3 regions of the Priestia sp. J2 genome follow, and region 1 is predicted to be linked to each of the others. Evidence: riboswitches for the same ligand, from Rfam matches in the RefSeq annotation. Region 1 holds a riboswitch; each other region holds the start of a gene.
The links. Region 1 has a riboswitch for cyclic di-AMP ahead of LJY09_RS19255 (potassium channel family protein). Riboswitches for the same ligand answer to the same signal wherever they lie in the genome.
Positions count from the first base shown of each region.

Region 2: linked by a shared signal. The riboswitch ahead of LJY09_RS19945 (dicarboxylate/amino acid:cation symporter) and the one ahead of LJY09_RS19255 (potassium channel family protein) in region 1 are both predicted to bind cyclic di-AMP.
Region 3: linked by a shared signal. The riboswitch ahead of kdpF (K(+)-transporting ATPase subunit F) and the one ahead of LJY09_RS19255 (potassium channel family protein) in region 1 are both predicted to bind cyclic di-AMP.

Region 1 is NZ_CP086208.1:3,708,938-3,712,455, forward strand. It holds gene LJY09_RS19250 (TrkH family potassium uptake protein) at 1-904, opposite strand, end outside; gene LJY09_RS19255 (potassium channel family protein) at 908-1,567, opposite strand; cyclic di-AMP (ydaO/yuaA leader) riboswitch at 1,692-1,836, opposite strand; gene LJY09_RS19260 (carboxymuconolactone decarboxylase family protein) at 1,952-2,410, opposite strand; gene LJY09_RS19265 (Lrp/AsnC family transcriptional regulator) at 2,531-2,986, shown strand; gene LJY09_RS19270 (peptidyl-prolyl cis-trans isomerase) at 3,275-3,518, opposite strand, start outside.
Region 2 is NZ_CP086208.1:3,840,248-3,843,765, reverse strand. It holds gene LJY09_RS19950 (NAD(P)/FAD-dependent oxidoreductase) at 1-1,128, shown strand, start outside; cyclic di-AMP (ydaO/yuaA leader) riboswitch at 1,731-1,885, shown strand; gene LJY09_RS19945 (dicarboxylate/amino acid:cation symporter) at 2,066-3,301, shown strand; gene LJY09_RS19940 (aspartate aminotransferase family protein) at 3,410-3,518, shown strand, end outside.
Region 3 is NZ_CP086208.1:3,049,770-3,053,287, reverse strand. It holds gene LJY09_RS15460 (undecaprenyldiphospho-muramoylpentapeptide beta-N-acetylglucosaminyltransferase) at 88-1,155, shown strand; cyclic di-AMP (ydaO/yuaA leader) riboswitch at 1,315-1,457, shown strand; gene LJY09_RS15455 (hypothetical protein) at 1,530-1,667, shown strand; cyclic di-AMP (ydaO/yuaA leader) riboswitch at 1,683-1,823, shown strand; gene kdpF (K(+)-transporting ATPase subunit F) at 2,121-2,201, shown strand; gene kdpA (potassium-transporting ATPase subunit KdpA) at 2,226-3,518, shown strand, end outside.

The sequences.
Region 1 (3,518 bases):
CACTCCCTGCACCTATGAACATTAACATAACCATTAAAAATATGGTGGAATCATGTAGACTTCCTATATCGATACTATTAAAACCTGCTGTGCGTGTTGTTACCGCTTGAAAATAAGACGCCCACACTTTGTCTCCTAATGACAAACTTCCAAGTGTATGTGAATTGCCGTACTCTAAGAAAAAAATAAAAAGCATGGCAATCACGTTAATGGCAAACGTGCTGATAATCATAATTTTTGAATGCAGCGTTAGTTTTTTATACGATTTTTTTACCCACATATCAGCAAGAACGGTAAATCCTAACCCACCAATAATAAACAAAAAGGAAATCGTTATGTTAATAACGGGATCTCCTACATACTGAACTAAGCTGTCAGATAATAGTCCGAACCCTGCGTTATTAAAAGCTGAAATTGAATGAAACAAGCTAAAGAATAGCCCCTTAGACCATCCGAATTCCGGAACCCAGCGTATCGCTAAAAAGATAAGTGCAACAAACTCAATTAAAAATGAAAAGATAAACAGCCTTTTAACTAGCAGGACAACTCCGCCGACGCTCGTTTGATTTAATGCCTGCTGAACGAGCATACGCTCTTTAAATCCAATTTTTTTACCTAGCATCATAAAAATCAGCACGGCAAATGACATAATGCCAAGACCGCCTATTTGAATTAACAGCATAATAATCGTTTGACCGATGACGGTAAAACGCGTACCTGTATCTACGACGGCTAAGCCGGTCACTGTCATAGCGGAAGTAGATGTAAAAAGGGCGTCTACCCACCGGATTGGCTCAGTAGTAGAAAAAGGCATCATTAATAAAAGAGCACCAATAATAATTCCTCCGCCAAAAATGGAGACAAGCAGCTGCGGCGGCGTAAGCCTAACAATTTTTTTTTTCATAAGTTAAACTCCTTCTTCTTCAAAACGGTTTAAATCGCGATTATGTCCGATAACAATAAGCATATCTCCTTGTTCAATTGTTTCATGCGCCGTAGGCGAAATCACCATTTCCCCGTCTTTTCGCTGAAAACCGATAATATTACAGCCGTACTTTGCACGAATATTTAAATCAAACAGCGTTTTATTATGAAGTTTCTTAGAAGCGACAATTTCAACAATACTATAGTCTTTAGACAGTTCAATATAGTCAATAATTTTTTCTGACACCACGTGATGAGCAATCCGCTTCGCAATATCGCGCTCAGGATGAATGACTTTGTCCGCTCCTATTTTCTCCAGCACTTTTTGATGATACATATTCACCGCTTTTACCCATACTTGCTTAACGCCCATATCTTTTAAAAGCATCGTTGCAAGCACGCTTGCTTCGATATCGTCTCCAAACGAAATAAGAGCATGATCAACGTTACGAATGCCTAGCCCTTTTAAGCTAGCTTCATCAATTGCGTTCGCTTGCACGACATATGTAGCTGAGTTGCTATATTTCTTTACTACCTCCTGATTGCGGTCAATAGCGAGCACATCCACATCCAAATTAGCAAACTCTTCAACCAAACTGCCTCCAAAACGACCTAATCCCAATACAGCAAACTGTTTTTTCATAATGTATTTATTCCTTTCTTCAACTGCTGTGTGTTCTCTTAGCTTATACTTTTTCTAAAAAATTACATGTTTTTCTTAAAAAAAGCGCAAAAAAACACAGGAAGGCTCCTGTGTTTTTTCACACTCTTCCCCCTCAAAACGCTTGCGAAGTTAGCTGTCGGGTTCGGGTTTTAAGAGTAACCCTACCTTTTTAAGGATTCACCCCGGAGCACAATATGTGCGTAAATAATGGGTCCTCCGCTCCGTAATGGATTAAGCGATTTTTATTCAAATGTCTATGATCTATTTTTTAGAATAATCGATTCGATTCATGATACGTTTCACTTCACGAAAGCTATCTTACTCCTGTGGATTTTGTCTGTCAAGATATTTTTAGGGAAGACATCACTTGCGCTGCAAACTGCAAAAATCATATAAATCTAAACTGACAATCAGTTTGTGAAATTGATCAAACAAATTAATAACAGCCAAAAGCTCTAATAGCTGCGTATCACTGTAAAATTTCTTTAATTGATCCATATCAGCATCCGTCAAATCCCTTGGACGCACTCGGTATACATCTATAAATCGAAACAGCAGTCGATCTTTTTCTTCCAGCTCTTTTTCTCTTAACACTTTTTGATTAAGCGTCTTATCGCCTACATATGACATGCTCATACACGTCTCACAGCCGTTAACACCTGCTAGATAAAGCCTGATTTTTTCCTTAGTCTCTCTTTTTACTATATCACTGTTCCAAAGCTTGTCGTATAGCTCATCATACAACCTTTTTACATCTGGAATTAAATTCAGTGCTTTTTCAAAATTTGTTCCCTCTTCGTTTGTTAACAAAACTCTTGCCATTTTTTACTCACTCCTTTTTAATTATTATAGTAAGAAAAATGGAGATTTCAGATAACAAATAAAACATATTATCTGCTATTACTAATCAAATGAAACATTAATATGAAAGAAGGTTTTCAATTGAAAATTGATGAAATTGATTTATCGATTTTGCAGGCACTGCAGCAAAACAGCCGTCTTTCCTTAAGAGAGCTAGGAAAACAAATTAACCTGTCTCCTCCTTCAGTGGCAGAGCGAGTAAGACAGCTAGAGAGCTTTGGTATTATAAAAGGATATACAATCGATATTGATTATGAAAAGCTGCAGTTGCCCGTCTCGTGTTTTATTGAAGTAACCATGAAAAACGGAGAGCACGAGCGTTTTAAAAGATTTATTTCTCAGTATCCCTATGCTTTATTCTGTGAACGCATCGCCGGACAGGCTTGCTTCATTACAAAGCTTCAGCTTCCTCACCTGCACGTACTCGAGCAATTTATTAACGAAATTACACCTTATGCCAAAACGATTTCACACATCGCCCTTTCTCACGTGGAGATGTCTTCTGCATTATTGAGTCATTTAAAAGATGAAAAGTGATTGAAACATACGTTCACCGTACTAACGAAAAGATCCGAACGATTCATCGTTCGGATCTTCTTTCCACTAAACTACTTCTGTCCTAGCCTCTTTTATTCGTCCAAAAGCATAAAAAATAACCCTCCAAAGCTGGAGGGTATAAATTTTCCGAATAATGAAAGTTTTACAACTTCATTCTATCAGGTACCGACATTTCTGTCTACTTAAAAATGTAAAAGAGCTCTCTATTAATAGAAAGCTCTTTTACCTGCTTGTTTTTTGAAAACAATCAATCTATATAAAAGGGAACTACCTAAGGTTGAAAGTCACGTGAAACCTTGGCAGTTGATCCTGGATATACCGGTTGATATGATTCAAAACAAGTTCTTTCATCATTTCTTCTTTGACTTCTGATTCCGTTTTTTTATCTTTTTGTTTTAAAATAAGAATATAATAGACTTTACCCATTTTAATGGGCTTACTACACTCTCCGATGTGCTGTTTTTTTAAAACATCTATAAAAGAGGGAGATAGATTCGAAAGCTTTAGATTA
Region 2 (3,518 bases), 130 kb from region 1:
GTGGATGAAATTAATTTAAAACACGGAGCAACCGATACGATTACGGATCCGTTAACTGATAAAGTTCGTGAAATTGAAAAACGCGGATACGCAGCAGGATTAAAGCTATTGCGTGCCCAAGTGCGTCATTTAGGAACAGAGCAAAATTTAGAAATTTTAAAAAGCATTTATGAATACTTAAAAGAAAAAATTGATATGCAGTATAAAACGGAAGTAGCCGATTTAATAACAGAAAAAGAAGATGGTCAGCATATCGTACGCGGTATTGAATTGAAGAATGGTGACAGAATTACGGCTGATAAAGTCGTGGTTTCACCAGGTCGAGACGGCTCGAAGTGGATGAGCGACTTACTAAAAAAACGCCGTTTGAAAATGATTAACAATCAAGTAGACATCGGTGTTCGAGTAGAAACATCTAACGTTGTTATGGAAGAAATCAACAAGCACTTGTACGAAGGGAAATTTATTTACAATACGTCTGTAGGTACAAGAGTCAGAACGTTCTGCAGCAATCCTTCAGGGCATGTGGTAGTAGAGAATCATTCAGGGATTATGTTAGCAAATGGACACGCATACAAAGATCCGAAGCTTGGAAGTCAAAATACGAACTTTGCGCTGCTTGTTTCTCATAAATTTTCGGATCCATTTGATCAGCCGAACGAATATGCGCACGAAGTATCAAGATTAGCTAATATGCTGTCAAACGGAGGCTTAGTTGTTCAAAAGTATGGAGATATTTTAAAGGGGCGCCGTTCAACAGCGAATCGAATTAAAGAAGGCTTTTTAGAACCAACGTTAAAAGAAGCTGTCCCTGGTGATTTGGGTTTAGTGCTTCCATACAATACAATGAAAAGCTTAATTGAAATGACAGAAGCACTGGATCATGTAACGCCTGGGTTAGCATCTGAACATACGCTGTTTTACGGTGTGGAAGCGAAATTTTACTCCGCCCGTCCGAAGTTAAACGATAAGTTTGAAACTGAAATTTCCGGTTTATACGTGGGAGGAGACGGAGCTGGTATTACGCGAGGACTCGCGCAGGCAAGTGCGTGTGGTGTGTGGGTAGCGCGTGACATTGTTGAAAAATTAAAGAATCGTAAAGCAAGTTCTGAACCTGTTACTGTATAAAAAAAGAGGCCGTCACGGCCTCTTTTTTTTATGGGTTAAATAACGAGAGGGAATAAGTAAAAAGTAAAGAACTTGTACCGCTCCAACTCCGATAGTTTTATATGATAATTACCCGCTCCTTTTTAAAAGATAGTAGGAAATCTATACTTCTATCTTGAGCAGAATTAAGTAGAATAAGGGGAATTGATAATGTCGATTTCTTCGCATCAATAAAGTCAGTGAAATTTTAGGGAGTGTATATCAAGCAGTACAAGGATAAAATCAACAGTTGGAAAGAGTTATTTTTTTTGATAAGTAAAATATTTATGGAAGCAGTAAAGTACATGGATATTAGAATAATTATACATATTTATGAATGATATTAATGAGAAGAAAGTTCACTTTATAAACTATTTTTTGAATTAATTTTTTATTCATTAGATTGTAAGTCTTGTTAAATAGGTGTTTTTGGTTTATTGAAATATGATGTAAATATTTTGAAATATAACAATTCTCAACTTTTTACGATAAAATCATGCATTATTTTTGAATAAAAACTTGACAGGAATACATAAAATGAATTTTAATTAAAGTAACAATTATTATCATGCAAAAATATTAAAGAAAATTATTTGCTTAATCTCTTTTGTTTTATAAGAGAACGGAGGACCCATATTTGTGCGTAATGTACTTGGGGTGAATCTTGAATGAATCAAGTAGGGTAACTCACGTACCCGAATCCGACAGCTAACTCCGTAAGCATTCAGTGAGGGAATAACAGGTCTATGAAACCATGATATTCTCATGGTTTTTTGTATAGCTAAAAATATTCCTAAACTATTAATCTGAAAATTTTTAATATATTGTATATTTTGAGTGTTATCACCCTCAATGCATGGTAAAATAAGTATAGTAGTTAGAATCATTCTAATATAATTTATTTATGGGAGGTAAATCTATGAAGCTATCGACAAAGATCATTATCGCGCTAATTGCTGGTGCTGTTGTAGGAGTGTTGATTAATGCTTTTGCTCCAAGTGCTTTTGCTCCGCTGGACAAGTACTTGTTTACGCCGCTTGGGCAAATTTTCTTAAGCTTAATTAAAATGCTTGTTGTACCAATTGTGTTTTTCTCTATCACGTTAGGCGTAGCAGGTTTAGGAGATCCTAAAAAACTGGGAAGAATCGGGGCAAAAACAGTTTCGTACTTCCTAGTGACAACAACCGTTGCTATTGTAATTGGTTTATTATTAGCGTTTGTTATTAAACCAGGAACATTTGGATCTTTTGATACAAAAAACGCTTCTTTTGAAGCTGAAAAAGCACCGCCGGTTGGAGAGACATTCTTAAATATGATTCCAGTCAATCCAATCCAAGCGATGGCTGAAGGGAATATGCTTCAACTTATCGTTTTCTCTATCTTTATCGGTTTTGGTATTACGATGCTTGGAAGTAAAACCAAAGGGCTTTATAATTTACTCGAGCAAGGCAATGAATTGATGATGTACCTTGTAAATCTAGTGATGAAGTTTGCTCCTTACGGAACATTTGGGCTTCTTGCAACAGCGGTTGGAAGTCAAGGCTGGCAGGCAATTAAAGCGATGGGGCTTTACATGATTGTAGTCGTGCTCGCACTGTTCATCCATTCGATTGTAACATATGGGGGGTCAGTCGCTCTTATGGCCAGACGTAACCCTATTGAATTTTTTAAAGGTTTTGCTCCTGCGATGACAGTTGGATTCAGTACATCAAGCAGTAGTGCAACGCTTCCGATTTCAATGAATGTGGCTCAAAAAAATCTTCGTGTCCCGGAGTCCATCAGCAGTTTTGTTCAGCCGTTAGGTGCTACCATTAACATGGATGGAACAGCAATTATGCAAGGTGTCGCGACTATTTTTATTGCGCAAGTATACGGCGTTGACCTGTCGCTGGGTGCTCTTGTGACGGTTGTATTAACAGCGGTGCTTGCTAGTATTGGTACAGCAGGCGTGCCGGGAGTTGGTCTCATTATGCTAGCGATGGTATTGAGTTCGGTTGGCCTGCCTGTAGCAGGTATCGGATTGATTATCGGGATTGATCGCTTGCTTGATATGCTTCGTACATCTGTAAATATTACGGGAGACGCTGCGTGTGCCGTTATTGTGGCTGAGTCAGAAGCAAAGCGTATCGATAAATCTGTAACGCAATCGGCTTAATAAATGTAAAAGCTCTAGCTATATGCTAGGGCTTTTTTTATTGGCAAGAAACTCTTCTTTTCAGCATACAGTTTAATAAGAGTATGTGTTTGAAAGGAGAGTGCGGAAATGAATAAGACCCATGTGATAAAGCCGCTGCTCGACGACGACTACCCAGTTATTTCATATGGAAAAGGAATTTATTTGTACGACCAAGATGGAAAAAAGTACATAGATG
Region 3 (3,518 bases), 660 kb from region 1:
TTACATGTCAGATTGCATGCTAAAAAGATTAGATAAAAATTGATGTCAAAACAGATCGATTAAGTGATGCAAAGAGAGGAAGAAAAAATGAGTAAGCAAGTTATCGTTTTTACCGGAGGCGGAACAGCGGGGCACGTAACGCCAAACATTGCCATCATGAAAGAATTAGACAGTGAAAAATGGGATATCCATTATGTCGGTTCTCACAATGGTATTGAGAAAGAATTAATTACAAAATTAAACGTTCCATATCATGCGATTTCAAGCGGGAAGCTGCGTCGATATGTAGATATGGAAAATGTAAAAGATGTATTTCGAGTAGCAAAAGGGGTTGGCGATGCACGTCGCGTGCTGAAAAAACTAAAGCCTTCTCTTGTTTTTTCAAAAGGCGGTTTCGTCACAGTTCCTGTGGTAATGGCTGCTAAATCTTTAAACATTCCCGTGTTCATTCATGAAAGTGATTTAACACCGGGACTGGCAAATAAAATTGCGCAGAAATTTGCCACTAAAATTTTTACTTCTTTTGATGAAGCCGCAAACTACTTTCCAAAAGAAAAAGTGCAGGTTGTTGGTTCACCTATTCGAAAAGAGCTATTTAGCGGAAGCGCAGCGAACGGGGAAAGCTGGCTACGCTTTTATGATAAGCGCCCCATTTTAACGATTATGGGCGGAAGTTTAGGAGCACGCCGTATTAATGAAATCGTTCGAGAGTCTTTGCCTGAACTGCAAAAGAAATTCCAAATTGTACACCTTTGCGGAAAAGGCAATATTGATACAAGCCTTGAAAAAGAGTCAGGATACCGTCAGTTAGAATACGTAAACGAACAGCTTCCTGATGTTCTAGCGGCAACTGATTATGTGATTACACGCGGTGGATCCAATGCCATTTTTGAGTTTTTAGCTCTTCATAAACCGATGATGATTATTCCTTTATCAAAAGCACAGAGTCGCGGAGATCAAATTTTAAATGCACAATCTTTTAAGAAAAAAGGCTACTGTATGGTTGTAGAAGAAGAACAGTTAACAAAAGAATTGTTTTTACGTGAAGTAAGTGAGCTTCAGCAGCAGGCAAGTACAATGAAGCGTACAATGCGTGAAGCAACAAAAACGGATGCTATTTCAATTCTTGTAAATGAAATTGAGAAAATGAGCTAAAAAAAGCGTTCTTATCTCCTCGATAAGAACGCTTTTTTTCTTCTGAAATTATTATTTTAAAATAATGAATAAATATAGAAAAATAAAGCTTTTAAAATTTCAAAAAATGTTGTTGACAGTAAATTTTAACAGGAGTAAGATTACTCTCATAAAACGTTCCACTGTGAAACGCTGAGTCTTTTCTGAAAGAGAAGGAAAGAGCGGAGGACCCAATTATCAGGGGTGAATCTCTTAATTGAGTAGGGTTACTTTCTTGACCCGAACCCGTCAGCTAACTTCGTAAGCGTTAAGAGAGAGGATGGTGTAATCGTGGTCGTTTTCTATAACAGCGGATAGTACGCTCCTTTCAAAATATAGGTGAAAGGAGCGTCAGGATGCATTTATCTAAGCAAATGATTCAAATGATTGAATATCGGGCAATGTGCGACCAGCAATCTTTTGATCTAGCAAACCGCTATTTGTCTACGTTAGCTAATCAAAGTTTTAAACGCAGCAGTAAAAGTCATCATTAAGTCTAAAAATTAAATAACAAATATACGCTTAATCAATTATGAGCGGGGGACCCAATATTTTGTACGTATGTACTAGGGGTGAATCTCTTAACTGAGTAGGGTTACTTCCATAACCCGAATCCGACAGCTAACTCCGTAAGCGTTTTGGGAGTAAAAAATTCGTGTCAATCACGGCTTATTTGTCGTGCATTAAACCGCGGAAGAGAACTCTCTTCTGCGGTTTTTTAGTGGAAAAAAATAGCATCACGTCTCGCGGTTAGCTTTTTTGGACGTGATGCTTTATGAAAAGAAACCGTCACTAAACTTAGAAGCTATCATTTTTGTCAGGAAACAGTTAGGAGGAAGCAACTTGGATATGATGATGCTTGGAACGCTTGCCTTATTAGCGACTGCTATGTACGGAATTATTCGCTGGTCGTCTCATGTAGTAGACGACAGAGAGGAGAAGTGAACATGTCGTTCATTTTGTCAGGTATTTCAGTTCTCGTTTTAATTTATTTAGTATATGTACTGTTAAATCCAGAACAATTTTAATAAGCGGAGGAATAAAAAGTGGGGATTTTTCTACTATCAGTTGCGCTGCTGCTTATTTTTGTAGCGCTTATTGCAAAGCCCGTAGGTATTTATATAGCGAATGTGTTTTCAAACGATAAAAACACTAGCTTGATAGGAAAGATAGAAACGGTGATGTTTAAAGCAGCAGGAATTAAAGGGCTTAATCAGACGTGGAAGCAATATGCATTTGCTCTTGTTTTGGCGAATACGTTTATGATTTTTGTGGTGTACCTTATCTTCCGGTTTCAAGGGGTACTGCCGTTTAACCCAAGCCACATCAAAGGAATGGATCCGGCACTTGCTTTTAACACGGCCATTAGTTTTATGACAAATACGAACTTGCAGCACTACAGCGGCGAATCAGGATTGTCCTATTTCTCGCAGATGGCCGCCATTGTATTTATGATGTTTGCTGCACCAGCAACGGCACTTGCAGTAGCAATCGCTTTTATTCGTGGGCTGGCAGGGAAAGAAATGGGAAACTTTTTTGTTGATTTTGTAAAGTCAATTACGCGTATTTTACTTCCTATCGCTTTTATAACAGGCATTTTATTTATGTTTTTAGGTGTCCCTCAAACGTTAAGCGGAACGGTTACTGCCCATACAATAGAAGGGGCAACACAGCAAATAGCAAGGGGACCAGTTGCTTCTTTTCTTTCAATTAAAGAGCTAGGAAACAACGGAGGGGGATTTTTTGGTGTCAATTCAGCTCATCCATTTGAAAATCCTAACGCGTTGAGCAATGTATTACAAATCGTCCTTATGCTTTTATTGCCAACAGCACTTCCTTTCACATACGGAAAAATGATCGGAAAGCGTAAGCAAGGCCGCATTTTGTTTGTAGCGATGAGTATGCTGTTTATCGTTATTTTAAGCACAGCGTTCGTAACAGAGTGGGGTGGCAATCCAAGACTTGATGCTTTTCATTTGAACGAAGCGAACGGTTATATGGAAGGGAAAGAAGTCCGTTTTGGTGTCGGCATGTCGACGCTTTACGCCATCGTGACGACAGCAAGTGAAACAGGTGCAGTCAACACCATGCACGATACTCTTACGCCTCTTACCGGGTTGTTAACGCTTGGAAATATGATGTTAAATACCGTATTCGGCGGTGTCGGAGCAGGATTTATGAATGTCATGATGTACGTCATTATCGCCGTATTTTTATCAGGTTTAATGGTTGGAAGAACACCAGAATACGTAGGTAAAAAAATTGAAGGAAAAGAAATGAAGCTAATCGCCGTGACGCTTATTTTGCAACCGCTGCTAATTTTAGGAGGAACAGCTGTAGCACTT